DNA from 3 places in the Phyllobacterium sp. NPDC097923 genome. Region 1 is predicted to be linked to each of the others. Evidence: riboswitches for the same ligand, from Rfam matches in the RefSeq annotation. Region 1 holds a riboswitch; each other region holds the start of a gene.

Region 1 (10,564 bases):
TCCTGTCGGGCGAGGCTGGCCGCACCGCGGTCTGCTGCGAACATCAAGAGCAGACACAGGACCCCAAGGATCAGCGCCAGTCCCGCTGCATCCTGTGTGCGATAACTTCCCATGCGCTGCAAGAGCAGGAAAGGCAGGGTCTGGATGGAATCATTGCCGAACAGCGCGATGGTTCCAAGATCGCCCAGCGACAGGGCCATGGCGAACGCGAAGGCAACACCCATGGGCAGGCGCAAAGCCGGCCAGTCGATCAGGCGCAGCCGATCCCAGCCGGTGATGCCGAGCTGGAGGCAAAGCCGGTTGTGGCGGCTTGCAGCCGTATCCCAGGCCGGGCGCAGGATGCGGAAGGCAAAGGGCACGGCCATGGCGGCATTGACGCCGATGACCATGACGGGTGCAAGGCTGAACGGGTTGATGGCGTGGCGCGAGAGGATGAACCAGCCGGCGCCGATGACAATGGGCGGCACCACCATGATCAGGCTCGCCCCCAGATCCAGTGACCGTTCGAACAGACCCGGCGAAACCGTTCGCCGTCGGCTCTGTTGATACTCCCGGGCGATGACAAGCGACAGCGACAGCGCGAGGGAGAGCAGGGCTGCAGCCGCGCCAAGCACGATGCTTGTGGCAATGGCGCGCCAGACGATGGATTCGCTCATCAGGCGCGCCAGGTCGGTGCCAAGCCCGGAGACAACGGTTCCGCCCATGGGCAGGCCGACAAAGAGCAGTCCGAGGAGAATGATCGCTGTATTGACGCATTGCGCTGCACGGCCCGGCCGCTCGAAGCGCCGCGTGGTCGTCTGGAGACTGAAGCCTTCATCCGCCGGTTTGCCCGTCAGGCCGAGCAGCAGCAGCACGGCGATGGTCAGGCCCAGTTGCAGCAGTGTGAGCGAGACCGCGCGGGCAATATCGAAATCGAAATGCAGGGACTGGTAGATCGCCACTTCCAGCGTGGTGGCACGCGGTCCGCCGCCCAGGGTCAGCACAATCGTGAACGAGGTGATGCAGAGCATGAAGATCAGCCCGGCAATACCGGACAGATTGCGGCGGATGACCGGCCATTCGATCAGGCGGAAGCGTGCCCAGCCGCCCATGCCGAGCTGCGCGGCGAGTTTCCAGTAATCCGACGGAATGGAATCAAGGCTTGCAAGCACCAGCCGCGTCGCCAGCGGCAGGTTGAAAAAGACGTGGGCGAGAAGGATGCCGGGAAGCCCGTAAATATTGGGTATGGTGTCTATGCCGAGGCTGCTGAAAGCAAAGGCCAGCAGGCCGTTGCGGCCATAGATGCTGGTGATGCCGAGCACCGCGACAAGCGCGGGTAAGGCCAGAGGCAGGGCAAACAGGCGCAGAATCAGCGCGCGGCCGGGAAAGGCGGGATGTTCATGCAAGGCGCGCGCGAGTGGAATGGCAAAGGCAACCGCAAGCAGCATGGACAGGAGCGCCTGCACCAGCGTGAACCGCGCCACCCGCCACAGATAGCTGTCGAATGCGGCAAAACCTTCCACGCCGCCGCGCAGCGCTTCGGATGCGAGACTGAGAAGTGCGCCACCCGCAAGTGCCGCCAGAAAGGCGAGGGCGTATGCCCCCGCCCAAGGTCTGAAACTGCGGATGGCAATCACAATGCTACAGGCTCATGGCCGCGAGCCACTCATCGATCCAGGCTTTGCGGTTCTTGGCGACCTCCTCGGACGGGAAGGCCAGGGTCTTGACGGGTTGAACAAGGGTTTCGAAGGCCGGGTTCAGCGCGTCGGTGGTTTTCGCAGCCGGATACATCCAGTTGTTTTCAGGAATCGCATCCTGAAACGCCGGGCTGGTCATGAAGGCAAGAAACTGCGCCGATAGCGGGTTTTTCACCCCGTTGACGGTCTGGGCCGCGACTTCTACCTGCAGGTAATGGCCTTCGCTGAACGAAATGGCCTTATAGCGGTCCACGCGCTCGGCGATCAGGTGATAGGCCGGGGACGTCGTGTAGGACAGCACCAGCGGTGCTTCGCCCTTGGTGAAGAGGCCATAGGCCTCCGACCAGCCGGGCGTGACGGTCAGCACGCGGTCTTTCAGCTTCGCCCAGGCTTCTCCCGCCTTGTCGCCATAGACCGACTTGACCCAGAGCAGCAGGCCGAGACCGGGCGTCGAGGTGCGGGGGTCTTCGATGACGATCTTCTGCTTCGGGTCGCCTTCGGCCAGTTCCTTCAGGCTTTCCGGCGGGGTCTTCAGCTTCTCCGAATCATAGATGACGGCGAAATAGCCGTAATCGTAGGGAACGAAGGTATCATCCTTGTAGCCGCCGGGGATGTTAACAGCGGAGGTGTCGATGCCATGGGGGGCAAACAGGCCGGTTTGCCTGGCCTCGTAGGTCAGGTTGGTGTCGAGGCCGAGCACCACATCCGCCTTGGTTGACTCGCCTTCCAGCTTGACCCGGTTGAGCAGGGCAACGCCATCGGCAACCGCCACGAATTCGACCGTGCAGGCACATTGCTTTTCGAAGGCTTGCTTGACCTTCGGGCCGGGACCCCATTCGGCGGTGAAGCTTTCATAGGTGTAGACGGTGAGTTTGCCTTCGGCATGGGCGGTGCCAAGGGGAATGACGGCGAACAGAGCGGTCACAATGGCCGCTGTTTTTACAATAGTCTCGAATGGCCGCATCGGCGCCTCCTATCAGCAGTGTTCAAAAGGATTGGTGCGCCGGCAAATCTGCCGCGTCTAATCCCTCCGCCGGTACAAACCGGATCAGGTTCCGCGGGTTGGCAGGGTCTCCCCGTGCGCCTCTCAGCCGGTCCATGCGACCGGCACCCCGTTAGAGCGTGACAAGGATAGAGGTTCGGCCGGAGCCGTGCAAGCGGTCGATGCTTATGAAATCTTTATGTTTTGCCGGTTCTGCCAAATCGAAAGCTGATACTGGCGCGCCTATTGTCGCTAGCGAAAACATCCCGTGCGGCTGTTTTCCGATGGAAAGGGTCAATCATGTTTCGTGGTCACGGTTTTTATCATTCCCATGTCAGGGTACAGCAGAACCCGGCTTCCCAAAACGCCCGCCGCAAGGCGATTCTCCTGCGTCCGCGTCGGCAGAAATTCATCCCGGAGCTTTATCCGAGCCTGTTTCTGGCCATCGGCGTGGCGATTGCCGGCATGGCCGCGATTGCACTCGGGCGCTTCGTTTAACCTCGAATCACGGATGCCCTGTGCGACCGGCTTGTGCCATGCTATGGCCGGTGCATGAGCAAATTCGTCCTTCTTCTTGGTGGAACCGTTCACGTCACCGACCGTCTCCGGCATCTCATTGCCGGGGCGCGCGTTCTTGCCGCCGATGGCGGCATTGCCCATGCGCAGGCGCTGGGCGTTGAACCCGAGTTGTGGCTGGGCGATTTCGATTCGACATCGCCTGAACTTGCCGAACGCTATGCGCATGTGCCGCGTTCGGTTTTTCCGGCCGCCAAGGACATGACCGACGGCGAACTGGCACTCAACGAAGCCTACCGGCTGGGCGCCACCGAAGTGATCCTGTGCGGCGCCTTTGGCGGTGAACGCACCGACCACACCCTGCTGCACCTGACCATGGCCACCCGCCATGCGGCGGAAGGCCGGAAGATCATTCTCTCCAGCGGAAGCGAGGAAGCGCATCCCCTGGTTGCAGGAGAATATGCGTTCGATTTTGCCGATGGAACGGTATTCAGCATTGTGGCCTTTACGTCCCTGCGCGGATTATTTATCCATGGTGCGCGATGGCCGCTGGAAAATATGGAACTTTCTTTCGGTTCATCGCTTACAGTGTCGAATGCCGTGTGTGGAAATCTCCACGTATCGCTTCGTTCAGGCAATGCAGTCCTGATTGCTGCGCCGTGAAATTGCGAACCGCTTGTAAAACAACGCGGAAAGTGCAATTCTTGCGGCACAGCATTGGGGACGCAAGCTGGTTAGTTTAGTTTTGAAACGGGAGAGGTCTTCCATGTTGAAAAGTTTGTCGACAGTAGCAGTTGCCGCGCTTCTGGCATTTTCGGTAGCCGGTTGCACAACAAGTGAACAGCGTACAGCGGGTTATGGCGTTGGCGGTGCAGCACTTGGTGCTTTGGCTGGTGGTGCAATCGGTGGTGGCCGTGGCGCACTGGCTGGTGCTGCCATCGGTGGTGTTGGTGGTGTGGCTGTTGGTGCCGCAACGGCCAACAATGATGGCCGCCGTTACTGCACATATGAAAACCGTTACGGCGAGCGTTATCGCGCGCCTTGCCGCGGTTACTAATCCTTCCCCATCAGGGAAAGCGGAACAGGCCGGGAAACCGGCCTGTTTTTGTTTGAGGCTGCCGGGGTGCATGGGCTGATCTTTGTTCTGCCGCATTAAGCCCGCACGATATGGCCGCTATATTCATGTTGAGAGGATTGACTAATGAGTTTTCGTTTGACCGCCATTGCGGTTTCCGCGCTTCTGGCCATGTCATTGGCCGGTTGTGAAACGAGCGAACAGAACCAGCGGGCCGGGACGGGCGCGTTGATCGGAGGCGGTGTCGGCGCACTCGCCGGACAGGCACTCGGGCACAATACCAAGAGCACTGTGATCGGTGCGGCCGGCGGCGCGCTTCTCGGTGCGGCTGTCGGTACGGCAACGACGCCAAGCGGCGGCGGCAATGGCAATCAGAATCTTTGCCGTTATCAGCGGCCCGATGGCAGCATCTACAATGCCCCCTGCGAAGGCAATGGCGGCCGCGGCGCTGCCTATGGCGGATACAACAACAACGGTTACAACAACGGCGGCTACTGAGCGGCGCGTTGCTGAACGGATCCAGACAGGCCGGTTTTCCGGCCTGTTCTGTTTTACGCCATAAAGATATTTGACAGCGGCGCCAATCTCGCCGACAAGCGCCCGTCGGCACTGATGTCCGGCAATTGCGCTCCTTTTCCAGAACTGAAAAACGCCATGGCTCCACCCCTTCTTCGTCTTGACCGGATTGCATTGACGTTTGGCGGCACGCCGCTCCTCAGCGATGCGGCGATTTCCGTCAGCGAGGGCGATCGCATCGCCCTTGTCGGCCGCAACGGGTCCGGCAAGTCGACGCTGCTCAAGATCGCGGCGGGTTTTATCACGCCGACCGACGGCGAAGTGTTCCGTCATCCCGGCGTCACCGTCCGCTATCTCGCCCAGGCGCCCGATATGGAAGGTTTTGCCAATGTCCGCGACTATGTCGAGGCGGGTCTGGGACCAGCGGACGATCTCTACCGCGTCAGCTACATTCTTGAACATCTCGGCCTGACCGGCGAGGAAAAGCCGGACAATCTGTCGGGCGGCGAGGCGCGGCGTGCGGCGCTGGCCAAGGTTCTCGCCCCCCAGCCCGATATCCTGCTCCTCGACGAGCCGACCAACCATCTGGATCTGACAACGATCGAATGGCTGGAAGGTGAATTGCGGCAGATCCGCTCCAGCATCGTGGTGATCTCCCATGACCGGCGGTTTCTGGAAAACATCAGCCGCTCGACGGTCTGGCTTGACCGCGGCGTTACGAAACGGCTCGATCAGGGCTTTGGTGCCTTCGAGGAATGGCGTGACAAGGTGCTGGAGGAGGAAGAGCGCGATCTGCACAAGCTCGGCCGCCAGATCGTGCGCGAGGAACATTGGTTACGCTACGGCGTTACGGCACGGCGCAAACGCAACATGCGGCGTCTCGGCGAACTCCAGTCTATGCGCGGGGAGTTCCGCAATCATCGCCGTGCGCAGGGAACCGCCGTCCTGAAGGCCAGCGATGCCAGGGAATCCGGCAAGCTGGTGATCGAGGCCGAGCATCTGGTCAAGGCCTATGGCGAGCGCGTGCTGGTCAAGGATTTCTCCACGCGCATCCAGCGCGGCAACTGCGTCGGCTTTGTCGGTCCGAACGGTGTCGGCAAGACCACGCTTCTCTCCATGCTGACGGGCCTGCTTGCCCCGGACAGCGGTTTCGTGCGCCTTGGCACCAATCTCGAAATCGCCGTGCTGGACCAGAAGCGCGACAGTCTCAACCTTGACCAGACCCTGTCCGATTACCTGACCGACGGGCGCGGCGAGAATGTCATCGTCAACGGCGAACAGCGCCATGTGGCGTCCTACATGAAGGACTTCCTGTTCCAGCCGGAGCAGTTGCGCACGCCGATCCGCGAACTGTCGGGCGGCGAGCGGGCGCGGCTCATGCTGGCGCGCGTCCTGGCCCGTCCGGCCAATCTGCTGGTGCTCGACGAGCCGACCAACGATCTCGACATGGAAACGCTCGACCTCCTGCAGGAGCTGGTGTCCGGCTTTGCCGGAACCGTGCTCCTGGTCAGCCATGACCGCGATTTCCTCGACCGTACCGTAACATCGGTGATTGCGCCGGAAGGTGACGGGCGCTGGCTCGAATATGCCGGCGGCTATACGGACATGCTGGCGCAGCGCAAGGAAGCGCTGGCGACGCGCAAGGAGCTGAAGACGGCCAGGTCACCGGCCGCAACCGAGGCCGCCGGAGAGAAAACCGCAGTGCAGCGCGAGGAAAAGCGCAAACTGTCGTACAAGCAGAAATTCGCGCTGGAAAACCTGCCGGGCAAGATGGAAGCGCTGCACGCCGACATCCACAAGCTCGAAGCAAAACTTGCCGATCCGAACCTCTTTGCCAAAAACCCGCAGGTCTTCAACAAGACCGTCGAGGAGATCGGCAAGAAGCGGCACGATCTCGAGCGCTTTGAGGAAGAGTGGCTCGAGCTGGAAATGCTGCGCGAGGAAATCGAGGGCTAGAGCCTCACCTGTTCGGTCAACGCGGCAGGATCAGGTCGCCTTGGGCGCGATCTTGGCAGCGAGGTTTTCGATCCGCGTGGTGACTTCGGAAAGAACGCCGGTGATGGCCGTGTCGTTCTTGTCCGCCCTCTGCAAGGCTTCATCGCGGCTCTTGCGCAGGGCGTCCGCCTCGTTTTCAAGCCCTTTCACCCGCATCTGCAATTCATGCAGCTCGTCCGTGATCATGATGCCGGCCATGACGGTCAGGCGCAGGTCGCCGATCTCACCAAACGACGATTTGAGGTGCGTCACGTAACGGTCGAACCGCTCGGCCAGGCCGGTCAGATGCTGTTCCTGGCCCTCGTCACAGGCCATCCGGTAGGCTTTGCCGTCAATCGTAACTGTTACAGTGGCCATGGGCGTCTCTTTCAGCTGATAGCGGTATTAGCGGTCCAGTACGGTGCGAATGGATTCCATCGCCGTTACGAGACGGCGGGAGACTTCCTTGTTGGCGGCTTCCAGACGTTCCGCACGTCCTTCCGATGCGTCCAGCTCTTGGGCCAGCCTGCGCCGGTCCATGTTCATGCGCTGGACCTCTTCCTCGGCTTCGGCAAAATCGCCCTCCTGCTCAAGACGCATGTCAACAGCGTCCTCGAGATGAGCCAAGGCTTTTGCCAATCGTTCCAGAACCTGCTTGAGGGTGGCTTCCGGTGCCATTTTCGCGTTTCCCCTGTGTGTCGCTCTTTTACGCGAATCGCAAAAAGAAGAACAGCTTATGCGCCGAAGTCTAGAGGGCACATCAACGTCGCGTCAATCAATCCGCGTTGTCACAGTCCAGTCATGCACCGATAATAAGCGTCTGCGACGAAAGAGCCTGCTTTCCGAACGCCTCAATTTGACTTAGGTTTTATTGACTCCCTGATGACACCTGCTATGTGTCGCGTGCCTTTTGGATCTTGTCTGAACCGGCGTCCAGAAACGGCATTTCCTATCCTCTTCGAAAGACGGTACACATGACCAATTCTGATAAATCCAACCAAATGGCCAATGCAATCCGCTTTCTGTCGGCAGATGCAGTGGAGAAGGCCAATTCCGGCCATCCCGGCCTTCCTATGGGCGCAGCTGATATTGCGACCGTTCTTTATACCCGTTTTCTCAAGCACGATCCGAAGGCGCCGCATTGGCCCGACCGCGATCGCTTTGTCCTTTCCGCCGGACATGGCTCGATGCTGCTCTATTCGGTGCTTTACCTCTCGGGTTACCAAGACATCACCATCGACCAGATCAAGAATTTCCGCCAGCTCGGCTCGCGCACGGCCGGTCATCCCGAATATGGCCACGCCGCCGGCATCGAAACCACCACGGGCCCACTCGGCCAGGGCCTGGCCAATGCCGTGGGCATGGCACTGTCCGAACGCATCATGAATGCCCATTACGGCGACAAGCTCGTCGATCACCATACCTATGTGATTGCCGGTGACGGCTGCCTCATGGAAGGCATCAGCCAGGAAGCCCTCGCGCTTGCCGGTCATCTCAAGCTGAACAAGCTCATCGTTTTCTGGGACCACAACAACATTTCCATCGACGGCCCGGTGTCGCTGGCCGACAATACGGATCAGTGCGCCCGCTTCGAGGCTTCCGGCTGGAACTCGATCAATGTCGACGGTCATGACCAGGATGCGATTGCTGCCGCGATTGAAAAGGCCCACAAGTCCGACAAGCCGACCCTGATCGCCTGCAAGACGACCATCGGTTTCGGTGCGCCGACCAAGGCCGGTACCAACAAGGTGCATGGTTCGCCGCTCGGTGCGGAAGAACTCGCCGGTGCACGCAAGGCACTCGGCTGGACATCCGAGCCATTTGTCGTTCCTGCCGATATTCTGGATACCTGGCGCGCCTCCGGTCTGCGCTCCGCCAAGGAGCATGCGGCATGGGAACAGCGCCTTGCGGCGACCGATGCGGAAACCCGCTCGGAGTTCGAGCGCCGTATCCGCGGCGATCTGCCCGGCAATTTCGAAGCCACGATCACGGCCTACAAGAAGAAGCTTTCGGAAGACAAGCCGAAGGTCGCGACCCGCAAGTCATCGGAAATGGCGCTTGAGGTCATCAACGGTGTCATCCCCGAAACCATCGGCGGTTCTGCCGATCTGACCGGTTCCAACAACACCAAGACCAGCCAGACCCAGAACATCAGCCCCGATGATTACGGCCAGCGTTATGTGCATTACGGTATCCGCGAGCACGGCATGGCCGCTGCGATGAACGGCATGGCGCTGCATGGCGGCCTCATTCCCTATTCCGGCACATTCCTGACCTTCTCGGACTACGCCCGCGGCGCCATGCGCCTTTCCAGCCTCATGGGCATCCGCGTCATCTATGTGATGACGCACGATTCCATCGGTCTTGGTGAAGATGGCCCGACGCACCAGCCGGTCGAACATCTGGCAGCCCTGCGCGCCATTCCGAACAATTACGTGTTCCGTCCGGCGGATGCCGTTGAGACGGTGGAATGCTGGGAACTGGCGCTGAAATCCCGCAAGACGCCGTCGACATTGGCGCTGACACGCCAGAACCTGCCGACGGTCCGTACCGACCACGTCGACGAAAACAAGTGCGCCTACGGTGCCTATGAACTGGCTCCGGCCAGCGGCAAGGCTGCGGTGACGATTTTCGCGACCGGTTCGGAAGTCGAAATCGCTCTGGCGGCCCGTGCGCAGCTGGAAAAGGATGGCCATCCGGCCCGCGTCGTTTCCGTGCCCTGCTTTGAACTCTTCGAGCAGCAGAGCGAAGACTACAAGCGCGCGCTGATCGGCGATGCTCCGGTCAAGGTTGCGGTGGAAGCTGCGATCCGTCTCGGCTGGGACCGTTTCATCGGCCTCGATGGTATCTTTGTCGGCATGACCGGTTTTGGCGCCAGCGGCCCGATCGAAGAGCTCTACAAGCATTTCGGCATCACCGCGGAAGCCATCGTCGCGGCGGCGGAAGGCAAGTTGAAATAATCGGCGGGTTTACCGCTTCATCACATTCATCAAGGGCTCCTCACTACCCCCAAGGAGAAACTAAAAAATGACAGTTCGCGTTGCAATCAACGGGTTTGGCCGCATTGGCCGCAATGTTCTTCGCGCCATTATCGAATCCGGCCGCACCGACATCAAGGTTGTCGGCATCAACGATCTGGGCCCGGTCGAGACCAATGCCCACCTGATGCGTTACGACTCCGTGCACGGCCGTTTCCCCGGCACTGTAACGGTTTCCGGCGATACAATCGACGTCGGCCAGGGCCCGATCAAGGTCACTGCCGTGCGCAACCCGGCAGAATTGCCGTGGAAAGAGCTCAACGTTGATATCGCGCTGGAATGCACCGGCATTTTCACGGCGCGTGACAAGGCGGCAGCCCATCTTGAAGCCGGCGCCAAGCGCGTCATCGTGTCGGCGCCTGCCGACGGTGCCGACCTGACGGTTGTGTTCGGTGTGAACCATCACAAGCTGACCAAGGAACACCTGGTCATTTCCAATGCGTCCTGCACCACCAACTGCCTTGCCCCGGTTGCATTTGTGCTCAACGAAGCCGTTGGTATCGATCATGGTTTCATGACCACGATCCACAGCTACACCGGCGACCAGCCGACGCTCGACACCATGCACAAGGATCTCTATCGCGGCCGTGCGGCTGCGCTGTCGATGATCCCGACATCGACCGGTGCCGCCAAGGCTGTCGGTCTCGTCCTGCCGGAACTCAACGGCAAGCTCGACGGCAGCTCGATCCGCGTCCCGACGCCCAATGTCTCGGTTGTGGATTTCAAGTTCGTTGCCAAGCGCGCGACGACCGTCGCCGAAATCAACGACGCCATCAAGTCCGCCGCC
Region 2 (10,564 bases), on a different contig from region 1:
TCACCACATTTGCCAGCCCGTTCAGCTCGGCATTCCGCTGCACGACACCCGCATTGAATGGCAGCGCGTCAAAAGCGGTCACCCTGCCGGCGGGACCCGCTTTCTGGCCGAATAGCACAGTCATCAATCCGTGATGGGAGCCGCAGTCAACAACATGCGATCCCGGTTCGATCAAGTAAATGCAACGCTCGCGAAATCCAGTATAATTGTTGCCAACTGCAACATACCAATGATATCCGATCTCATCGGCGATGCAGAATGGTATAGATCGGTCACCATATCTTATGTTTTCAACGAATGGATATATCAATTACTTATCACTCCCGTCGAATTGTAGGGCACGTTATCATAGATAAGCTTAATATTGCATCATATCGCAAGTACAAAATCAAATTCCTAGGGTTCGCGGCTGGTCCGCCCGACGCTTCCGCTATCAACAGCGCAGTAGCCATGGAATGGTCGAGTATGCAGCGGCGCCTTGAGCCCGCAAGACACATCGCGACAGAAGCAGCCGGTTTCCGCAGCATCCCTTGCCTCCGCTTTCCCATGGTTAACAATGGTGCAGCGGACGGAGGATCCAAACCCTTGCGGCCGCTCGCTTCAGGGGGCGGGGCAAACGAAAACCGTGGGCGGAACCGATGATTTTTGTTGCTTTCCGGCGGGCCCCAACTATAACGCCTTGAACAGGGCCGAATGGCCCTTTTTTCTTATATGCCTGTCCAATATCGATCTACCCAAACTGCTAGAGGAGCTTTCCATGAGCATTCGTCGTATTGAAGTCGGTCCACGCATGAGCCAGGCCGTTATCCATGGCAACACGGTTTATCTCGCAGGGCAGGTAGGTACACCGGGCAAGAGCGTCACCGAGCAGACCAAGGATGTCCTGGTTTCGGTCGAGCGCCTGTTGAAGGAAGCCGGTTCCGACAAGTCCAAGATCCTGCAGGCGATCATCTGGATGGCCGACATGAAGGACTTTGCCGAAATGAATGCGGTTTGGGATGCTTGGGTCGATCCGGCCAACACGCCTGCGCGCGCCACCGGCGAAGCCAAGCTGGCGACCCCGGATTATCTCGTCGAAATCATCATCACCGCTGCCATCTGATTCCCTGCCGAAATCCGTCCGATGCGGCGGATTTGGCAAAGCGACAGGTTCATCCCGGCGGAAATATTGAATTTGCCGGGATGAAATGAAGTGGATGTCAGTAAAACTGCTCCCGTGCACTGGATTTTTAGCGCGGGAATGAATAAAGTCCGCGCTTCTCGGGATTGCCGTTGTGGTAATTCATCAAACGCTTGTCTGATTGTGACGCTTACGCCCGCAAGACGAGACAAGCATGGGTAAGGAAAACGATTGCAAGTTCTCGTCCGTGATAACAATGTTGAACAGGCCCTCCGGGTCCTGAAAAAGAAGATGCAGCGCGAAGGTCTCTTTCGCGAAATGAAGGCGCGCCAGGCATTTGAAAAGCCGTCCGAGCGCCGTGTCCGTGAAAAGGCTGAAGCCGTCAGCCGCGCCCGCAAGGCAGCGCGCAAGCAGGCACAGCGTGAAGGTCTGCTTCCTGGTCCGAAGAAGAAAGAACGCGTTGCCCGTCCAGGTGCCGCTTCCAGCGATTTCAACAACAACCGATAATCAATGACCGGAGTTTCCGGTCCTTGCAAAACGCGACAGAACCCGCACAGCGAGCCATGCTGGAGCGGGTTTCGTTTTGTGAAGACTCCGCCATAACTATCGTCTTCACATCGATATTACCCAGTTTCAAAAAAGTGCCTTCTTGTGCGCCGCATCACGCCGCGCCTATGCATGCTCCATACTCGTCAAGCCTTATGGAGACCTTTCAATGGCACCCAAGCTCAACATCGTCCACGTCAGCACCCGTCCGGGCCGCGCCGGTCAGCCGGTTGCCAAGTGGTTCCATGATTTTGCCAGCCAGGACGGCCAGTTCGAGCCTGTTCTGATTGACCTGGCGGATCTCAACCTGCCGGTTTTCGACGAGCCCAACCACCCGCGCGCCCGCAAGTATGAGCATGCGCACACGAAAAAGTGGAGCGCGCTGATCGAGGCGGGCGATGCGATCGTGTTCGTGACGCCGGAATATGACTATTTCGCTCCGCCGTCCCTGACCAATGCGATCATCTATCTGTGGCAGGAATGGAACTACAAGCCGGTCGGCTTCGTCAGCTATGGCGGCGTGTCGGGCGGCCTGCGCTCGGTCGAATCGGTCAAGGGTCTCATCGCAGGCCTGCGGATGGTTCCCATTCCCGAAGGCGTTCCCGTTCCGGCGTACCAGCAGTTCATCAACGATGAAGGCGTCTTCCAGGCCAATGAACTGGTGACCGCCAGCGCCAACACCATGATTGGCGAATTGCTCAAGTGGAGCAATGCGTTGAAGCCGCTGCGCGCCGCCTGATCCGGTCAAGGCGCCTGGAATCGACCGGGCGCTACACACACGATTTTACCGATTCGCTTGACAAATGGCGGATCGGGCGTTCAATTCAAGACATTCACCAGGGGGGTCCCGACAAGGGGCTGAGATTCTGCTGGCTTTTGCAGCGCAGTGACCCGTTGAACCTGATCCAGTTCATACTGGCGTAGGGACGGTGCGAAAGTCATGCGAGTCAGCCTCGGCACATCCGTATCCGGATTCGCAATCTCTTTTCATCCTTCCGGCACAGAACTGGGTTTCCACGCTTGATTGCTTAGGAGCCTGATGATGACCGCAATTACCCCAACCGTTTCGGCAGGACCGCTGCCGGCCTCGATCAAAATTTACAAACCCGGCCATATCCATCCGGATATCCGCGTGCCATTGCGCCAGATATCGGTGCACCCGACGGCGGGCGAGCCGCCGGTGACGGTGTACGACGCGTCCGGACCCTATACCGATGCCAATGTTGCCATTGACATCGCCAAGGGCCTGCCGCGCATCCGCGCAAGCTGGCTTGCCAGCCATGCCGACCTTGCCGCCTATGACGGCCGCCACGTCAGGCTGGAGGACAATGGCTTCGTCACCGGTGAACGGCTGACCCCGGAGTTCCCGGTACGCAACCGGCCATTGCGGGCGAAGGGCGATAAAGCCGTGACGCAGCTCGCCTATGCCCGGGCGGGGATCATCACGCCGGAGATGGAATATGTGGCGATCCGTGAAAACCTCGGCCGCGACGCGGCGCGGGCGCAGCTGGAGCGCGACGGCAATTCCTTCGGCGCGTCGGTGCCGGATTATGTCACACCGGAATTCGTCCGCGAGGAGATTGCCCGGGGCAGGGCGATCATTCCGGCCAATGTCAACCATCCCGAACTTGAACCGATGATCATCGGCCGCAACTTCCTGGTCAAGATCAATGCCAATATCGGCAATTCCGCAGTGACCTCCTCCATGGCTGAGGAAGTGGAAAAAATGGTCTGGGCCATCCGCTGGGGTGCCGACACGGTGATGGACCTGTCGACCGGCCGCAACATCCACAATATCCGCGAATGGATCATCCGCAACGCCCCCGTGCCGATCGGCACCGTGCCGCTCTATCAGGCGCTGGAAAAGGTCGGCGGCATCGCTGAGGACCTGACGTGGGAGGTCTATCGCGACACGCTGATCGAACAGGCGGAGCAGGGTGTCGATTATTTCACCATCCATGCGGGTGTTCGGTTGCATTACATCCCGCTGACCGTCGACCGTGTCACCGGCATCGTGTCGCGCGGCGGCTCGATCATGGCCAAGTGGTGCCTGCATCATCACCGGGAAAGTTTCCTCTACGAGCATTTCGAGGAAATCTGCGATATCTGCCGTGCCTATGATGTCAGCTTCTCGCTGGGTGACGGGCTGCGGCCGGGTTCCATTGCCGATGCGAACGATGCTGCGCAGTTTGCCGAGCTGGAGACGCTGGGGGAACTGACGCAGATTGCCTGGGCCAAGGGTTGCCAGGTGATGATCGAGGGCCCCGGCCACGTGCCGATGCACAAGATCAAGGCGAACATGGACAAGCAGCTTGCCGTCTGCGGCGAGGCGCCGTTCTATACGCTGGGACCGCTCACCACCGATATCGCGCCCGGCTATGATCACATCACGTCGGGGATCGGTGCGGCGATGATCGGCTGGTTCGGCACCGCCATGCTTTGCTATGTCACACCGAAGGAACATCTGGGCCTACCCAACCGCGACGATGTGAAGATCGGGGTGATCACCTACAAGATCGCCGCCCACGCGGCGGACCTTGCCAAGGGCCATCCGGCGGCACAGGTGCGGGACGATGCCCTGTCGCGGGCGCGCTTCGAGTTCCGCTGGGAAGACCAGTTCAACCTGTCGCTCGATCCCGAAACGGCGCGACTGTTCCACGACGAGACATTGCCGAAGGAGGCACACAAGGTCGCGCATTTCTGCTCCATGTGCGGACCGAAATTCTGTTCGATGCGGATTTCCCACGATATCCGCGCCGAAGCGCAGAAGGAGGGCATGTCGGCCATGGCGGAAAAATTCCGGCAGGGCGGTGATCTCTACATGCCGCTGAAATCAGCAGCCGTGCCCATACCGGTCGGGGGTGATGATTTCTGATGCGCATCCTTGTCAAAGGCGCTGGCGTGGCCGGGCTCACCGCCGCACATGAACTGATGGCGCGGGGCGCAGACGTGACCGTCTTCGACCCGCGCCGCGACACGTCGTCGACCGCCTCCTGGTATGCGGGCGGCATGCTTGCGCCCTATTGCGAGCGGGAAAGCGCCGATGAACAGGTGCTGGAACTCGGATTGAAGGCTGCCTCCTGGTGGGAGGCGGCCCTGCCGGGGCGTGTCGTGCACAACGGTACGCTGGTGCTGGCGCCAGCGCGTGATGCCGGGGAATTGGACCGCTTCGCCTCGCGCACCTCGGGTTTTGCCGGCGTGGACGCGCAGGAACTGGGCAGTCTCGAACCCGACCTTGCGGGGCGGTTCCGCCGGGGGCTGTTTTTCCGGGACGAAGCGCATCTCGATCCGCGCCGCGCCCTGACGGCCCTGGCGGCCAAGCTCGCCGCATCCGGCGTTCGCTTTGAGAACGAGCGGGACGAGGGCAAATTCGACCGCATTGTCGACTGCACCGGTTATTCCACGGCCAAGCCGGATCTGCGCGGGGTGCGCGGTGAGATGCTCATCCTGCAAACCCGCGACATCGCGCTGGCCCGGCCTGTCCGGCTGATCCATCCGCGTTTTCCCGTCTACATCGTCCCGCGCGCCGATCACCTCTTCATGGTCGGCGCGACGATGATCGAAAGCGATGCGACGGGGCCGGTCACCGCCCGGTCGATGATGGAACTGCTCAATGCCGCCTACAGCCTGCATCCGGCCTTCGGCGAGGCAGCGATCATCGAGACCGGTGTCGGCGTGCGCCCGGCCTATGCGGACAATTTTCCGCGCGTCGAGCGGGATGGCCGGGTGATCAGCATCAACGGATTGTACCGGCATGGATTTTTGCTGGCGCCTGCCATGGCGATGCAGGCGGCGGCGATGGCTTTTGACGCAGAGAAGGTAGCTTGATCATGAGACTGATCGTCAATGGAGAGCCGCACGAGGTTGCGGCCAAGACACTGGCCGATTTGCTCGGCGAACTTGAGTATGAGGGCGAATGGCTGGCGACCGCGCTCAACGGCGAGCTGGTGCGGGCGACCGCGCGCGCTGCCGTGGCGCTGAATGACGGCGACCGGGTGGAAATCCTCACCCCCCGGCAGGGAGGCTGAGCCATGCTGACCCTTTATGGCACCGAACTGTCCTCGCGCCTCCTGCTTGGCACCGCGCAATATCCGTCACCGGCGATCCTGATGGATGCGGTGAAGGCATCGGAAACCAGGATCGTCACGGTCTCCCTGCGGCGCGAAATGGCGGGCGGCAAGTCCGGCGACAAGTTCTGGTCACTGATCCAGTCGCTCGGCGTGCATGTGCTGCCGAATACGGCGGGCTGCCACACGGTCAAGGAAGCGGTGCTGACCGCCCAGATGGCGCGGGATATTTTTGCCACCGACTGGATCAAGCTCGAAGTCATCGGCAATCACGACACACTGCAGCCGGATGTGTTTGCGCTGGTGGAAGCAGCGCGGATCCTGACTGCGGACGGCTTCAAGGTGTTTCCCTATACGACGGACGATCTGGTCGTGGCCGAGCGCCTGCTCGAGGCGGGGTGCGAGGTGCTGATGCCGTGGTGTGCTCCGATTGGATCGGCGCTCGGCCCGCTCAACCTGCATGCCCTGCGTGCCCTGCGCGGGCATTTCGCCGAGGTGCCGCTCATCGTCGATGCCGGTCTCGGCCGCCCGTCCCATGCCGCCACGGTGATGGAACTCGGCTTTGATGCCATCCTGCTCAACACCGCCGTTGCCAAGGCTGCCGACCCTGTCGCCATGGCGACCGCCTTCGCCAAGGCGACGGATGCCGGGCACATGGCCTTTCACGCGGGCATGCTGGAGCCGCGCGATGTGGCGGTGCCGTCAACGCCGGTTATCGGAAAAGCTGTCTTTACCTGATCAGGGCTGCTTGGTGGCGATGACGTGCAGCCATTGCGTCGGCTCACGATCATAGCCGCTGCCCATTAGCGCAGCGATATCGATATCGTGCCAGCGATCTTCGCCATAGGCCTGGCGCAGCCATTGCGGCGAGGGATAATTGAAGTAGCGGCCGAAGCGGTCGCGGCCTTCGGCCGTACCGGCCTTGAAACTGGCAAAGAACCGTCCGCCGGGTTTGAGGGCGCGGTTGATATGGCTGATGATAGCGGGCAGGCCGGCGCGCGGCACGTGCAACAGGCAGGCGCTGGCCCAGACGGCGTCATAGGCATTGTCCGCATCAATATGCTCGAACTGCAAGACGTCGACGGCAATGCCCAGGCGCTTCTGCGCTTCGGCGGCGATTTCGGGCGAGCCATCCGTCGGCACCACGTCAAAGCCGCGGGCAAGCATATGGGCCGTGTCGTCACCGCCGCCGCAGCCAAGCTCAAGAATTCTGGCGCCGGGAGACAGCAGGGCGAGGTAGGCGTCGAGATGGTCAAACGCGCGCGCTTGCGACTGGTTGGCGTAACGCACCGCTTCATCGGCGTAAAAGGCCAGTGTTTCCGGATCGTTGGCGGTCATGGTGTTTTCCGAGGGGTTAGCTGTCGAGCACGGCTGCCAGCTTGCCGCCATCGCCATAAGCGAGGCAATCGGCAATCGTGGTCTTATCGAGCACGCCGCGCGTGACATTGGCGACCTCGCTGAAGACATGGCGGATTTCGCACTTGTCCTCGCTGTCGCAGTCTTCGCAGCGCCGGTAGGCAATCTTGCTGAGGCACGGCAGGGGCGCAATCGGCCCGTCGATCAGCCTGAGGACCTCACCGAAGGTGATGTCTTGCGCCTGCTTGAGCAGGAGATAGCCGCCCATTTTGCCGCGGCGGCTCATGACGATGCCCTGATGTTTCAGGTCGAGCAGGATCTGTTCCAGGAACTTCTTCGGAATGTTCTGTTCTTCCGCGATGTCCGAAATGAAAAGGGCCTTTTCGGCATCGGCTCTGGCGAGAACGACAAGCGCCCGGAGCGCATATTTGGCTTTCTGCGAAATCATGATTGTTGCCTGACCACCCTGTGAGATGCAGTCATAGTCCCTCGCGTGACATTTTCTAGTGTTAAAGTGTCAAAGAATAGAGTTTTTTCATGGCGGCCAAATGTCTTAAAAATGGCTGTTAAGGCTCTGAAAAATAATCATTCATTAAGAATTAAGCGCCCGAAAAGTTGCGAAAGCGTTAAAATCGATACACGATTAAACCGGTAGTGATTGTTGACAAATTTTTACAACCGGTCATCATCGGGTATCGGTTGTCTCCTGGAGGCAGCTGCACTCTGCAACCCAATTGTTCCCTGGAGGTCGCAATGTACAGTGAAGTATCCGGCATCTTTAATCGGGCGGAACGCCTGTGGCGCGAGGTATTCGCCTCGGAAACACTCGATACCGATACACGGGATGCGAAGAAGCGGGACAGCGACGAGGCCTCGGCCAAGCGTCATCGCAACTGGACCGAGGAGGATTTCCTCTGGTGCTGGCAGCATCGCGGCTTCTGGTAAGCCGCGCTTTTGTTCACGACGCTGCCTCGCGGCATCGCGGGGTGGAAGCGGATTGCGGAACCGGCCCGGATAGACCGGGCGAATATTTCATTTTAGTCATTTCTTGGTATAAAGTTTTAAGAAAAAAGGTATTGTTGGAATTCCAATTCTTCCGCTCCCGGAGATTTGGCGGCATTCTCAGAAAAAATATCCGTTCTCCTATGACATCGCTGGGTTGGATGGGGCTGGGTTCATTTCGACAGCACGATCCGTGCTGGCTGCTTGGGAGAATGCAATGAAAAAACTGTTCGTCTACGCCACGGTTGCTCTGGCGCTCGGCTTCGGACCGGTGAAAGCCGCAGAGCCGGCCGGAATCCTCAACGTGTCCTACGATGTTTCGCGCGAGCTCTACGAACAGGTCAACAAGGCTTTTACGGCGGCCTACAAGAAAGCGGCCGGCAAGGACATCACCGTCAGCCAGTCGCATGCGGGGTCGTCAAAACAGGCCCGCTCGATCCTGGAAGGGCTTGAAGCCGATGTCGTGACCTTCAATCAGGTCACCGACGTGCAGGTGCTGCATGACAAGGGCAATTTCATTCCCGCCGACTGGCAGTCGCGCCTGCCGAACAATTCCTCGCCCTATTATTCCCTGCCGGCCTTTCTGGTGCGCGCCGGCAATCCGAAGCACATCAAGAACTGGGATGATCTCGTCCGCGACGATGTGAAGGTGATCTTCCCCAATCCGAAAACCTCCGGCAACGCGCGCTACACCTATCTGGCCGCCTATGCCTATGCGCTTGAGGCCAACAACAAGGACCAGGCTAAGGCGCAGGATTTCGTCAAGAAACTCTTTGCCAACGTGCCGGTGTTCGACACGGGCGGGCGTGCCGCAACCACGACCTTTGCCGAACGCGGCATCGGCGACGTGCTGATCACCTTCGAGGCGGAAGTGCTGGGCACGCGCAAGCAGCTGGGCGAAGACAAGTATGAGGCGGTGGTGCCGCCGGTCAGCCTGCTGGCGGAGTTTCCCGTCACTGTTGTCGACAAGGTCGTCGACAAGCGCGGATCGCGGGCAATTGCCGAAAACTATCTCAAATTCCTCTACACGCCGGAAGGGCAGGACATTCTCGCCCAGAATTTCAACCGCGTGCATGACGAGACCATCAAGGCGAAATATGCCGCGCAGTTCCCCGAGACGCGTCTGGTGACCGTGGAGGACGTTTTCGGCGGCTGGGACAAGCTCTCCAAGGAGCATTTCGCTGAGGGCGGCATCCTCGATAAGGTTTTCACCAAGCGCTGATCAGCGGCTGACGAACCCGAAGGCGGCATGGCGTTGGCTGTGCCGCCGCATTCTTTGCAACCCCTGCTTGCTTTCGCACGAACAGGCTTTAGAACCCGAGCATGCCGTTGTTTTCAAAATCCAGCCAGCGTGGACTGTTGCCGGGGTTCAGCCTGACCCTCGGCGTGACGCTGCTGTACTTCGCCATCATCGTGGCGCTGCCCCTGCTGGCGATGCTGTACAAATCGGTCAATCTCGGCTGGTCGGATTTCTGGGCCATCATTTCGTCCGAGCGCGCGGTTGCAACCTACAAGATAACCATCGGCGCCGCGTTGCTGGCTACGCTGTTCAATGCGCTGTTCGGCCTGCTGCTCGCCTGGGTGCTGGTGCGCTATGAGTTTCCGGGGCGGCGGCTGCTGGATGCGGTGGTTGACCTGCCGTTCGCCCTGCCGACCGCCGTTGCCGGTCTTGCGCTCGTCACCGTCTTTTCCGCCAATGGCTGGTTCGGCCGTTATCTCGAACCGCTGGGGGTGAAGGTCGCCTATGCGCCGCTCGGCATTGCCATCGCCATGATGTTCACCAGCATTCCCTTTGTCATTCGCACGGTGCAGCCGGTGCTGGAGGATGTGGCTGTTGATGTCGAGGAAGCGGCGCGGTCGCTCGGCGCGACCAACTGGCAGATTTTTGCGCGGGTGATCTGGCCGGCGATTTTCCCGGCATTCATTGCCGGATGCAGCCTGTCCTTTGCCCGCAGCCTCGGCGAATTCGGCGCTATCGTCTTCATTTCCGGCAATCTGCCGTTCGAGACCGAGGTGATGTCGCTGCTCGTGTTCATCCGCCTCGATGAATATGACTATCCCGCCGCGGCGGCCATCGCCACCGTGATGCTGGTGATGGCGTTCCTCATGCTCTTTGTCACCAATTCCATTCAAGCCTGGCAGCTCCGTTATGCAGACCGCAGCTGATCCCGCCGCCCCGGCAAAAATGCAGTCGTCCCGGCGGCATGGCCAGCGGCCGGCACGCACGGCGCACTGGCTGCTGATCCTCGCCGCCATGGCCCTGTCGGCGCTGTTCATCGGCGTGCCGATCGCGGTGATTTTTACCTATGCGCTGCGCGAGGGCATCTCCGTCTATATCGCGCAGATCACCCAGCCCGCGACATTGCATGCGATCTGGCTGACCGTGCTGACGGCCATCGTCGTGGTGCCGATCAACATGGTCTTCGGCATCTGCGTCGCCTGGCTGGTCACGCGTTTCCGCTTTCCCGGCCGC
Region 3 (10,564 bases), on a different contig from region 1:
GCGGGATCAGCGGCTCTCTTTGCCGACGTTTATGCCGCCCACAGCATCTATGGCTTTATCGGCAGTTCGACCGCCTTTCTCGCATTGGGCGCCGTCGGCCTTGCCACCCTTGCGCTCGCCATCAAACACGGTCCGTGGATTGCCGGTCTTGGCCTTATCGGCTCCTACCTGACACCAGCCCTGGTCAATGCGCAGGCACCGGCGCCCTACAGCTTCATGACCTATCTGTCGGTCGTCACGCTCGTCGCGGTTGTCCTCGCCCGGGCGAAGGCATGGCCGTTGATCGGCGGCGCGGCGATACTTCTCGCAGCGCTCTGGGGAGCGGCCTATACCGGGTTCGACCCCATGCCGAATGGCGGGGCCCTTGGCTTGTTGACGGTCAGCGTGCTGGCCCTCTCCGTCTTCAGTCATCTGAAGCCCGGCAGCTACACCCTGTTGGACCGCACCGCGGAACCCTGGTACGATCCTATCACCATAGCGGGTGCCACTGGTGCGGTTCTTCTCGGTCTTGGCTATGTCTCGCACGATCTTTTCGGGCTGGCATCGTCGCGCTATCTGGTCCTGGCAACCCTCATTATTGCCGTGTCGGCATTGGCACCGCTCCTGATACGCCGGGCCCTGCCCTTTCTTGTTCCAGCCGCCCTCATCGCGCTTGTTCCGCTCTCCCTCGTGGATATGCATCACCTGCTGGACAGCGGCTACAACGGTTCGGGATTGCCGCTCTACGATCCTGCGAAATATCGCAGCTTTGCCATAGTCATCGCACTTGCCTTCACCGCCATCGGTGTTCTCGCCGCAACGGTGCTTGCGCGACTGCCTGATATCGTGCGCGGCCTTGCCTATGCGGCGCTGGGAACCGCCATTCCCTTCGTGATGATCACAGTGACGCTCTATATCTTCGGCAACACACCTGCCTCAACCGAAGAGATAGTCACCGTCGGGCTCGCAATCACCGGCTTTGGCGCTGCGACGTGGTTGACGCGCCTGTGGAAGGACGATGTGAAGCCGGCATCCCCGGCATGGCTGTTTGACGCCGCATCCATCGGTTTCGCTGTGCTCGCCCTTTTCGTGGTGTTCGACCCGCAATGGCGCGTTCTGGCCGCCTGCGCCCTGGCGGTTGTCTATGCCTTCGCCACACGCACTCGCCTTGCACCGGTGCTGCGCTTTGCGCCGGCGGTGTTTGCCGTCGTCATCCTCGGGCATATCCTCTTCGATCCGACGATCGTCGGCAGTGACCGCCTGTCCACCACACCGTTCTTCAACCAGCTCCTGCTCAATTACGGCGGCTTCTTCGCGGCCATGATCGTTGCGCAGCTCGTGCTGGCCAAAGGGATCAAGGACACCGCTTACCGGCTTGCGCAGGCCCTTGCCGTGCTGGCAGGCTTCGTGCTCGTCAATATCCTCGTCCGCCACTGGATGAACGGTGGCACGCTCGACAGCGGCGGCGATGTAACGTTGAGCGAGCAGTCACTCTACACGCTCATCGCACTCGGCGGATCATTGTCCCTGATGATGCTGAGCCGGGGCGGCCAGGACTGGCTCTACCGCATCGCCGCGCTCATTGTCGGTTACATCGGCATCCTTGTGGCCGTGACGCAGCATTTCATTCTCCTCAATCCGCTGTTTGACGGCTCGGTCGGCGGCGGCCTGATCTTCAACAGCCTGTTCATGGGCTACCTGCTGCCGGGCCTGCTGGCGGCCCTCGTGGCGCTCAACGCCTTCGGCGAACCACAGATAAAGCTGTTCGGCCTGCCGCTGGTCATGGCGCAGGCCAACCGCCCCCGGCACTACGCCATGGCCCTGGCGATCCTGTCCGGCCTCATGCTGTTCACATGGGTGACGCTCACCATCCGGGTGTTCTTCTGGGGCAGCAGCATTCATCTGTGGAAGGGCGTGGACTCGATGGAAATGTTCACCTATTCGGCCGTCTGGCTGCTGTTCGGCCTTGGCCTCTTCGGATTGGGCGCATGGCGGCAGAACAGGCCATTGCGCCTGATCTCGGCACCGATCGTGTTCCTTGTGATCGCCAAGGTCTTCCTGCTCGACATGTCGAACCTTGAAGGCATCCTGCGGGCCCTCTCCTTCATCGGATTGGGTCTGTCACTGGTTGGCGTCGGCCTGTTCTACCAGCGCATTCTCAATGCGGGGGCGGCGGCTACGCCGCCCACCAGCGATGAAAATGGTGCACCGGGCCGCGCCCCTGACCCACATTGAGCCCGTCGGCGGCCGCCATGGCTGCCGTCAGATAGGCTTTCGCCTCGCCGATTGCCACGGGCAGATCAAGACCCTTGGCCAGCCCGCTGGCAATCGCCGCCGCCAGGGTACAGCCCGTGCCGTGGTCATGGGTGGTGGCGAGCCGCGGTCCGTCGAAGCGCGTGACAGACGCGCCGTCGAACAAGAGGTCGGTACTGAGGCTTGTATGCCCGTGACCGCCCTTGATCAGCACCGCCGCCGGGCCAAGCTTCAGCAGCAGCTCCGCCTGCCGCGCCATCTCCCGTTCGGTTTCCGCTACGGGTGTGCCGGTCAGCAATGCGGCTTCCGGCAGGTTGGGCGTGAGCACAAGTGCCAGCGGCAGGAGCTGCACGCGCAGCGCCTCCATCGCCTCCGGCTGCAGAAGCCGATCCCCCGATGTTGCTACCATCACCGGGTCGACGACCGCCTTGCGCTGCCAGCGGTTCAAGGCTTCCGCGATGGCGTCAATGGTTTCGACCGTGGAAACCATGCCGATCTTGATCGCCCCGACCGCGATATCCGAGAGAACGGCATCGATCTGGGCGCGGATGATGGCCGGGCTCAGGTTCTCGATGGCGGTGACCCCGCGGGTGTTCTGTGCGGTGATCGCGGTCAGCACGCTCGTGCCATAGACACCGAGCGCCGAGAACGTCTTGATGTCGGCCTGGATACCGGCGCCGCCGCCGCTGTCGGAACCGGCAATGGTCAGGGCGATGGCGGTCATGCGGTTGCCCTCAACGCCTCGTCGACGGCATCGCGAAGCACCTGTGCGGCGGCGCGCGGATCGGCCTGACGGAAGATCGCCGAAATCACCGCAACCCCATCGGCACCCGCGCGAATAGCCGGAGCGACCCGGCCGAGATCGATGCCCGCGATGGCACCGACCGGCAGGTCGGGCTTTGCCGCGCGGATGATGGCCGCCAGCCGGGCAAACCCGTCAAAACCGATCGGGCCGTCGGGATTGTGCTTGGCAGGGGTTTCGAACAGGCCGCCCACGCAGGCATAGTCGATGGCAGAGTTTATGGCCACCTGCGCATCGGCTTCATTCTTCACCGTCAGGCCGATGATTGCATTGGGGCCAAGCAGCGTGCGGGCGTCGGCGACCAGCATGTCCTCGCGCCCTATATGCACACCCTCGACACCCGCCACCAGCGCGACGTCGATGCGGTCATTCACAAGCAGGGGGATGCCTGTGCCTTGCAGGGCCGCATGGATGGCGCGGGCGCGCTCCACCATCTTGCGCGTCGGCGAATTCTTGTCGCGATACTGGATGATCGTGGCACCGCCCCGCGCGGCCTGCAAAGCCAGGGCACCCAGATCGGCATCACCACCGATGGCGTCGACATCGACAATGGCATTCAGGCGGAAATCTACTTTTGGCATGGTCTTTTTCTCCGAATAAATCGTTTCACTGCAGTTCAACGGCGAGGTCATCCACCTTGGGCACCGATTTGATCAGTCCCGCTTCGTGCATGAACACGCCGAGCCGTTCATAACGGCTGCGGTCGAGGGCGGCGGGACGCTTGGCAAAACGCGGCAATGTATCGATCCATGCCTGCCGGTTCAGCGCATTGTCGAGATCGGGATAGGCCTTGACGAACAGCGACCAGGACTCATCGGGATGGTTGGTCAGATAGATCGCTCCCTTTTCCACGGCGCCGATGAAACGTTTCAAACGGTTGTCTTTCGCCAGATCGGGATGGGTCAGGAAGATCAGCTCGTCGTAAACGGGAACGCCATGCTCCTCGGGAAAGAATGCCGTTCCCTTGTGACCTTCCTGCGCCATCTGCGTCAGCTCGAAATTGCGGTAGCCGCCCACCGTGGCATCCACCTGATTGGCGATCAGCGATGCCGACAGCGCGAAGTTGACATTGATCAGCTCGACATCGCCCGTCTTCAAGCCTTCGGATTTCAGCATGGCGCCGAGCATGGCATCCTCAAAACCAGCCACGGAGAACCCGACTTTTTTGCCCTTCAGGTCCTTCAGGCTCTTGATCGGGCCATCGGCGAGGACGGTCACCGTGTTGAGCGGCGTCTCCACCAGGGTGCCGAAACGCACCAGCGGCAGGCCTTCGTCATGGCTGAGATAGAGGTTGGGCTGATAGCCGATGGCGATGTCCGCCTGCTTGGCCGCCACGAGACGCGGCGGCGCTGCCGGATCGGCCGGCGGGATCAGATCCACGTCCAGTTTCGCTTCGCTGAAGAAGCCCTTCTCGCGGGCAATCACCAGCGGCGCATGGTCGGGATTGACGAACCATTCCAGCAAGACAGACAGCTTGTCTGCCGCCGCTGCGGGTGATGCGAGGAGAGACAAGGCGGCCAGCAGGATGATGGCGGGGGCAAACGCGCGGCGGCGAAACATGGGCATTCCTTTATCAACGGGACGGGAAAACGGGGCGGTCATGATGCCTGCACCCAGGGCGTGAGACGTGCGGCGAAGGCATCGACGAGGAAACGCAGAACAATGGTCAGAACGGCGAGGATGATGAGGGCGGCAAACAGCGTATCGGTCTGCATGCGAGCATTGGCCTGCAGCATGACGAAGCCCAGTCCGCGCGAGGCACCGACCCATTCGCCGATCACGGCGCCAATGGGGGCAAAGACCGCCGCAACACGCAGGCCCGAACCGAGGCCGGGCAAGGCGCTGGGCACGCGGATGAGGAACAGTGTCGCCAGCGGCGAGGCCTGTGTGAGGGCGGCGGCATCCAATAGGTCCTGACTGGTCCGGCGCAGTCCATCGGCAAAGGACGAGGCAACGGGGAAGAAGATGATCAGGCTGGCCATGACGACCTTGGACGCGAGGCCGAAGCCGAACCAGAGAACCAGAAGCGGTGCAATGGCAAAGACCGGGAGCGCCTGCAAGACCAACAGGAGCGGCCAGACGATCTGGCCGAAACCCGGCAGGCCGGCCACCAGAAGCGCAACAAGGATTCCGGCGATGGCACCGAAGAACAGCCCGAGCACGATCTCAAGCACCGTGATGGCGGCGTTGCTCAGGAGATAATGCTGCTGCTCGACCAGGGAGGCAATGACAGAACCGGGGCCGGGCAGGATGAAGCGCGGCGGCTGCAGCATCCAGACAGCGAGCTGCCAGCACGCAAGCACAGCCAGCAGGGCTCCGGCGATGCGGACGAGCATGCGCATGGCGGGCCGTCACAGACTCGGCGATTGGTGGTTCAGCGAAAACGGCATCTGCAGGACTCCATCAAACGTGTGGAGATCCGGATATGTGCGAAGACAAGGCAGAGTGCGTGAAGAATGCTCAATTCCCGTTCCTACGCCGGCATAACCCGGATCAGGTTCAAGGGTCCAGCTCGACGCTATCTCAGCACTGTACAGTGCCCCCCTCGGAATGAAGTCATGATGGAGCGGCGGCGGCGTAAAGTCAATCGCGCCGCACAGGGATTGCAGACATCAGTTGGTCAGGCGGACATTCTCGCCATCGACAGCTTTGCAGGCCGTGACAACGGTATAGAAAAAGTCCTGCTGATCCCAACCACCGCCATCTTCCCATGCATGCTGATGGGTACCGGTACAGCTCAGAATATCAAGGATCGGTGGTATTGTGCCCTTCGGCAATTGCTTCCCATCAACAAACAGATAGTACACTTGGTCTTTATCATTTGTTTTCAAGGTCGCGTCGTATTGGGTCTGCGTGGAATCAGTAACGCATTGTACATATCTGTTGTTGGTGTTCTTGTTTCTCTTACCCAGATCGCAACCATCCTGTTTGACGTCCATTTTCAAATAGAGATCTTTGTACCCGTCAAGATTGATTGTCGTCATCTGATTCTTATTGGGAACAGTGGTACCGGTCCCCCGCCCGTTAGCGCCGCTGTGATCATAGGGGTTGTACACAACTGTTCCCAAAGCCTTCTCGGTGCCATTTAGCAACACCCCAACAATGGTCACACGTTTGAACCAGTAGCCGTAGACATCGCCAACGGTAATGGAAGCGCTGCTTGGTTTGAGCGGTGCAAGGGCGGTGGCGGTAACACCAATCTGGACTGAGTTCTGGTTCAGCAACGACATGAAGAGGGTATTGGTCTGCCCTCCCAGATTGACGGTAACCTTCTGGTCCTTTGCACTGAAATTGACACTGACAGTGCTCGCCTTGGCGCCAAGATTGGCCCGCAAAAAGGCCCGTGCCCTGTCCTCGGCAGCCTGTGCATTGCCACCCGTGAAGATGGAGGCACCGGCCAGCGCCGCTGTGTCAGCGGCGTTCTGCAAATTGACTCTTTCATTTGAGGCAACGGTATAGTCAAGGGCAAGACCGGTCATGCCCATAAGCGGCACAAGCAGCAGACCGAAGGTCAGTGCCGTGGCCCCACGCTTGTCTCTCAGGAATTGTTTGAATTTGCTCATAGCCCGCTCCGGTTGTTGAGCGAACCATGAAGGCCATGCCGTAAATGCCTGCTTAGCAAATTCGTTCAGATTGTCTCAATCTGCGATAAGTCGTGCACCATGGTAAAAATCCGATAAAGCACGACCTAGGCAGCGGGTGCGCCCGGCCGCACAAAACCCTCGCTGGCAACGAGCAGATTGCGCGTATAGGCCTGCGTCACCTTGCGGGCGGCAAGATCGGCGGCGGAAAGGCGCTCCACCTCGGCACCGCTCTGCATGACCATCAGCCGGTCGCACATGTGGGTGACCACCGCCAGATCGTGACTGACCATCAGGAAGGTCAGCTTGCGGTCGCGGCGTATCTGTTCCAGCAGGTTCAGCACTTCGGCCTGTACGGATGCATCGAGCGCCGACGTTGGTTCATCGAGCAGCAGGATCGACGGCTCCAGAATCAATGCCCGGGCGATGGCGACACGCTGGCGCTGGCCGCCGGACAGCTGATGCGAATAGCGGAAGCGGAAGCTGGAGCCGAGACCCACCTCGTCGAGCGCGCGCAGGATGCGCTTTTCGATGTCGGCAAATCCGTGGACCGCCAGTGGTTCGAGCAGAAGCCGGTCGACGGTCTGGCGCGGGTGCAGCGAGCCATAGGGGTCCTGGAACACCATCTGCACTTCACGATAGAACGCCTTGGTGCGCTTCTTGTCCAGCAGCTTGCCATTCACGGTGATCGAACCGCCGCTGGTTGGCGCAAGCCCGGCAACCGCCCGCAGCAATGTCGATTTGCCGGAGCCGGATTCACCGACGAGCCCGAAGGATTCACCCGGCATCACATCGAGGCTGACACCCCGCAAGGCACGGAAACGGTCGAACGTGACTTCAAGCTTGTCGACGACAAGCGCTTTGGCAGGAGATGTCGTCATGCCGCCCACTCCGGCTTGCGATCAAGGACAGGGAGAGGATGGGTATCGGCACCAATTTTCGGCATGCAGTTCAGAAGCCCCTGCGTATAGGGATGTTTGGCATTGTGCAGGTCCTTGGCGGCGATCTCCTCGACGATATGGCCCGCATACATGACGATGACCCGGTCGCAGAACGACGAGACCAGCCGCAGATCGTGCGAAATGAAGATCAGCCCCATGCCGCGATCGCGCACCAGATTGTCGAGGATGGCGAGAACATCCAGCTGGACAGTCACGTCGAGCGCCGAGGTCGGTTCATCGGCGATCAGCAGTTCCGGGCCGGTGATCAACATCATGGCAATCATGGCGCGCTGCCCCATGCCGCCCGAAACCTCGTGCGGATGGAGATCGAAGACGCGTTCGGGATCGCGGATCTGCACGGCGGCCAGCATGTCGAGCGCGCGCTTGCGCGCCTCGGATTTGCTGACCCTTTCGTGGGTGCGCAGCGTCTCGACGATCTGCCGCCCGATGCTCATGACCGGATTGAGCGAATATTTCGGGTCCTGCAAAATCATGGCAATCCGGTTGCCGCGCAGCGACCGCCGTTCGGCAGCCGAGACTTTCAGCAGGTCGATGCCATCGAAATTCAACGTCTCCGCAGTAATTTTCGCATGCGGCGGCGTCAGCCCCATGATGGCGCGCCCGGTCTGGGACTTGCCCGAACCGGATTCGCCGACGATACCGAGACGTTCGCGGCCGAGCGTAAAGGATACGCCGCGCACGGCATCGACCACACCCGTCCGGGTCGGAAACTGGACCCGCAGGTCCTTGACAGTCAAAAGCGTGCTCATTGGTTGTTGCCTCGCGGATCAAGCGCATCGCGCAGGCCATCGCCCAACAGATTGAAGCCAAGGCTGACGATCAGAATGGCAAAGCCCGGTGCTGCGGCAACCCACCACTGATCCATGATGAAACGGCGGCCCGACGCAATCATCGCCCCCCATTCCGGCAATGGCGGCTGAGCGCCGAGACCAAGAAAGCCAAGACCCGCGGCAATCAGGATGATACCGGCCATATCCAATGTCACACGGACAATCAGCGAGGACAGGCAGAGCGGCATGACGTGCCGCAGGACGATGCGGACCGGCGAGGCCCCCATCAGGCGGACAGCTGCAATATAGTCGGAATTGCGAATCGTCAGCGTTTCGGCGCGCGCAATACGCGCATAGGGTGGCCAGGACGTCACGGCGATGGCAAAGACCGCATTTTCGATGCCAGGTCCCAGGGCTGCGACAAGCGCAAGTGCGAGAATAAGCTTTGGGAAGGCCAGAAAAATATCGGTGAGGCGCATGAGGATGGAATCGACCCAGCCTCCCGCATAACCCGCAGCGGTGCCGACGATCAGGCCGATGGGTGCTGCGATGATCGCCACGAGTATCACGACATAGAGCGTGAGGCGCGAGCCATAGATGAGGCGCGAGAGAATATCACGGCCCTGATCATCGGTGCCAAGCCAATAATCACCACCGGGTGGCAACAGGCGCGCATTGCGCAGGTCACCGATAACGGGTGAATGGGGCGCAAGAACATTGGCCAAAGCTGCAACCACCAGCAGGGCGACGATAATGGCAAGGCCGGCAAGCGCCAGCCGGTTGCTGGCGAAGCGGCCCCACACCAGATAGACGCGGCCAAGCCTTGCCTGCAGGCGCGATTGCGGACGGTCACTCATCAGCCATTGACGGCGTGACATGGGTGGAGGCGGTGTATGGATTGTCTGGCTCATCGTGCGCGCGTCCGTGGGTCAAGCGCCTGATACAGAAGATCAGACAGAAGATTGATGGCAATGAACACTGCGCCAATGATGATGGTGCCGCCAAGGACCGCGTTCATATCCGCGTTTTGCAGGGAATTGGTGATGTACAGGCCGAGGCCCGGCCACGAGAAAACGGTTTCGGTCAGGACTGAACCTTCAAGCAAATTGGCATAGGACAGGGCAATGACCGTCACCAATGGCACGGCGGCGTTGCGCAAGGCGTGGGCCCAGATGATACGGGTTTCCGACAGGCCCTTGGCGCGGGCGGCAACGATATATTCCTGTTCCAGCTCATTGAGCATGAAACTGCGGGTCATGCGGCTGATATAGGCAAGCGAGAAATAACCGAGCAGCGAGGCCGGCAGGATAATGAACGAGAAGATATTCCGGAAGGCATCCCAATTGCCCTGCAGCACCGCATCCAGCAGATAGAAGCCGGTGATGGGCGTAAAGGTGTATTCATAGATGACGTCGATGCGGCCCGGGCCCGAAGTCCAGCCAAGCTTGGCGTAAAAGACCAGCAACGCCAGCAATCCGAGCCAGAAGATCGGCATGGAATAGCCGATAAGGCCGATCAGACGCACGATCTGGTCGATCAGGCTGCCACGTTTGACCGCGGCAAGGACCCCAAGCGGTACGCCGAAAAGCGTGCCGATGAGCGTGCCGAACGTGGCAAGCTCCATGGTGGCGGGAAACACCCGGCGGATGTCGGTCATGACAGGATTGGAGGTCAAGACCGAATTGCCGAAATTACCCTGCAGCGCGCCTTTCACATAGATGAAAAACTGCTCATAGAGCGGCAGGTTAAGGCCATATTCCTCGCGCACGCGCTCGACCACATGGGCCGGAGCCCGATCGCCGACGATCGCCAGGGCGGGATCGATGGGAATGACCCGTCCGATAAAGAAAGTCACGGCGAGAAGGCCGAGGAAAGTGATCGCGCCGATCAGCACGAAGCGGCCAATAGCAATGGCAAGGCCGGAGGCCCAGGCGCCTGAACGCCTGGCCTCCAGTTGTGTTTCTGTGGTCGTCATAATTTCAGCCTTGGGCGCTTGCCCTGATCATTTCGATACGGTGAAAACGTAATTGGTATCGAAAGATGGTCCGAGCTTGAAACCCTTGAGATTCGAGCGGATACCGGCAACTTCCGTCTGCTGGAACAGGAGAACGAACGGGCTGGTTGCCAGAACCTTCTTCTGCAGATCCTCATAGGTCTTGGCGCGCTTGGCAGTGTCGCGTTCCAGAAGGGCCGACTTGGTTTCCTTGGTCAGATCCG

What was found. Region 1 has a riboswitch for thiamine pyrophosphate ahead of thiB (thiamine ABC transporter substrate binding subunit). Riboswitches for the same ligand answer to the same signal wherever they lie in the genome.
Region 2: linked by a shared signal. The riboswitch ahead of thiC (phosphomethylpyrimidine synthase ThiC) and the one ahead of thiB (thiamine ABC transporter substrate binding subunit) in region 1 are both predicted to bind thiamine pyrophosphate.
Region 3: linked by a shared signal. The riboswitch ahead of ACIQWS_RS00930 (ABC transporter permease) and the one ahead of thiB (thiamine ABC transporter substrate binding subunit) in region 1 are both predicted to bind thiamine pyrophosphate.

The regions. Positions count from the first base shown of each region.
Region 1 covers NZ_JBIWBL010000002.1:473,141-483,704, forward strand. The annotation lists gene thiP (thiamine/thiamine pyrophosphate ABC transporter permease) at 1-1,616, opposite strand, end outside; gene thiB (thiamine ABC transporter substrate binding subunit) at 1,621-2,640, opposite strand; TPP riboswitch at 2,685-2,801, opposite strand; gene ACIQWS_RS14675 (hypothetical protein) at 2,959-3,156, shown strand; gene ACIQWS_RS14680 (thiamine diphosphokinase) at 3,211-3,837, shown strand; gene ACIQWS_RS14685 (hypothetical protein) at 3,941-4,231, shown strand; gene ACIQWS_RS14690 (YMGG-like glycine zipper-containing protein) at 4,376-4,747, shown strand; gene ACIQWS_RS14695 (ABC-F family ATP-binding cassette domain-containing protein) at 4,904-6,721, shown strand; gene ACIQWS_RS14700 (cell division protein ZapA) at 6,752-7,117, opposite strand; gene ACIQWS_RS14705 (DUF4164 domain-containing protein) at 7,145-7,417, opposite strand; gene tkt (transketolase) at 7,714-9,699, shown strand; gene gap (type I glyceraldehyde-3-phosphate dehydrogenase) at 9,767-10,564, shown strand, end outside.
Region 2 covers NZ_JBIWBL010000001.1:2,255,242-2,265,805, reverse strand. The annotation lists gene ACIQWS_RS11440 (FkbM family methyltransferase) at 1-175, opposite strand, end outside; gene ACIQWS_RS11435 (RidA family protein) at 758-1,102, shown strand; gene rpsU (30S ribosomal protein S21) at 1,352-1,627, shown strand; gene ACIQWS_RS11425 (NAD(P)H-dependent oxidoreductase) at 1,836-2,405, shown strand; TPP riboswitch at 2,495-2,611, shown strand; gene thiC (phosphomethylpyrimidine synthase ThiC) at 2,709-4,541, shown strand; gene thiO (glycine oxidase ThiO) at 4,541-5,494, shown strand; gene thiS (sulfur carrier protein ThiS) at 5,497-5,694, shown strand; gene ACIQWS_RS11405 (thiazole synthase) at 5,698-6,471, shown strand; gene ACIQWS_RS11400 (class I SAM-dependent methyltransferase) at 6,472-7,071, opposite strand; gene ACIQWS_RS11395 (Rrf2 family transcriptional regulator) at 7,088-7,537, opposite strand; gene ACIQWS_RS11390 (hypothetical protein) at 7,843-8,034, shown strand; gene ACIQWS_RS11385 (hypothetical protein) at 8,007-8,312, shown strand; gene ACIQWS_RS11380 (sulfate ABC transporter substrate-binding protein) at 8,309-9,313, shown strand; gene cysT (sulfate ABC transporter permease subunit CysT) at 9,415-10,257, shown strand; gene cysW (sulfate ABC transporter permease subunit CysW) at 10,277-10,564, shown strand, end outside.
Region 3 covers NZ_JBIWBL010000001.1:183,451-194,014, reverse strand. The annotation lists gene ACIQWS_RS00950 (DUF2339 domain-containing protein) at 1-2,214, shown strand, start outside; gene thiD (bifunctional hydroxymethylpyrimidine kinase/phosphomethylpyrimidine kinase) at 2,156-2,956, opposite strand; gene thiE (thiamine phosphate synthase) at 2,953-3,615, opposite strand; gene ACIQWS_RS00935 (ABC transporter substrate-binding protein) at 3,641-4,594, opposite strand; gene ACIQWS_RS00930 (ABC transporter permease) at 4,633-5,376, opposite strand; TPP riboswitch at 5,488-5,590, opposite strand; gene ACIQWS_RS00925 (TadE/TadG family type IV pilus assembly protein) at 5,647-6,597, opposite strand; gene ACIQWS_RS00920 (ABC transporter ATP-binding protein) at 6,723-7,496, opposite strand; gene ACIQWS_RS00915 (ABC transporter ATP-binding protein) at 7,493-8,326, opposite strand; gene nikC (nickel transporter permease) at 8,323-9,258, opposite strand; gene ACIQWS_RS00905 (ABC transporter permease) at 9,255-10,322, opposite strand; gene ACIQWS_RS00900 (ABC transporter substrate-binding protein) at 10,350-10,564, opposite strand, start outside.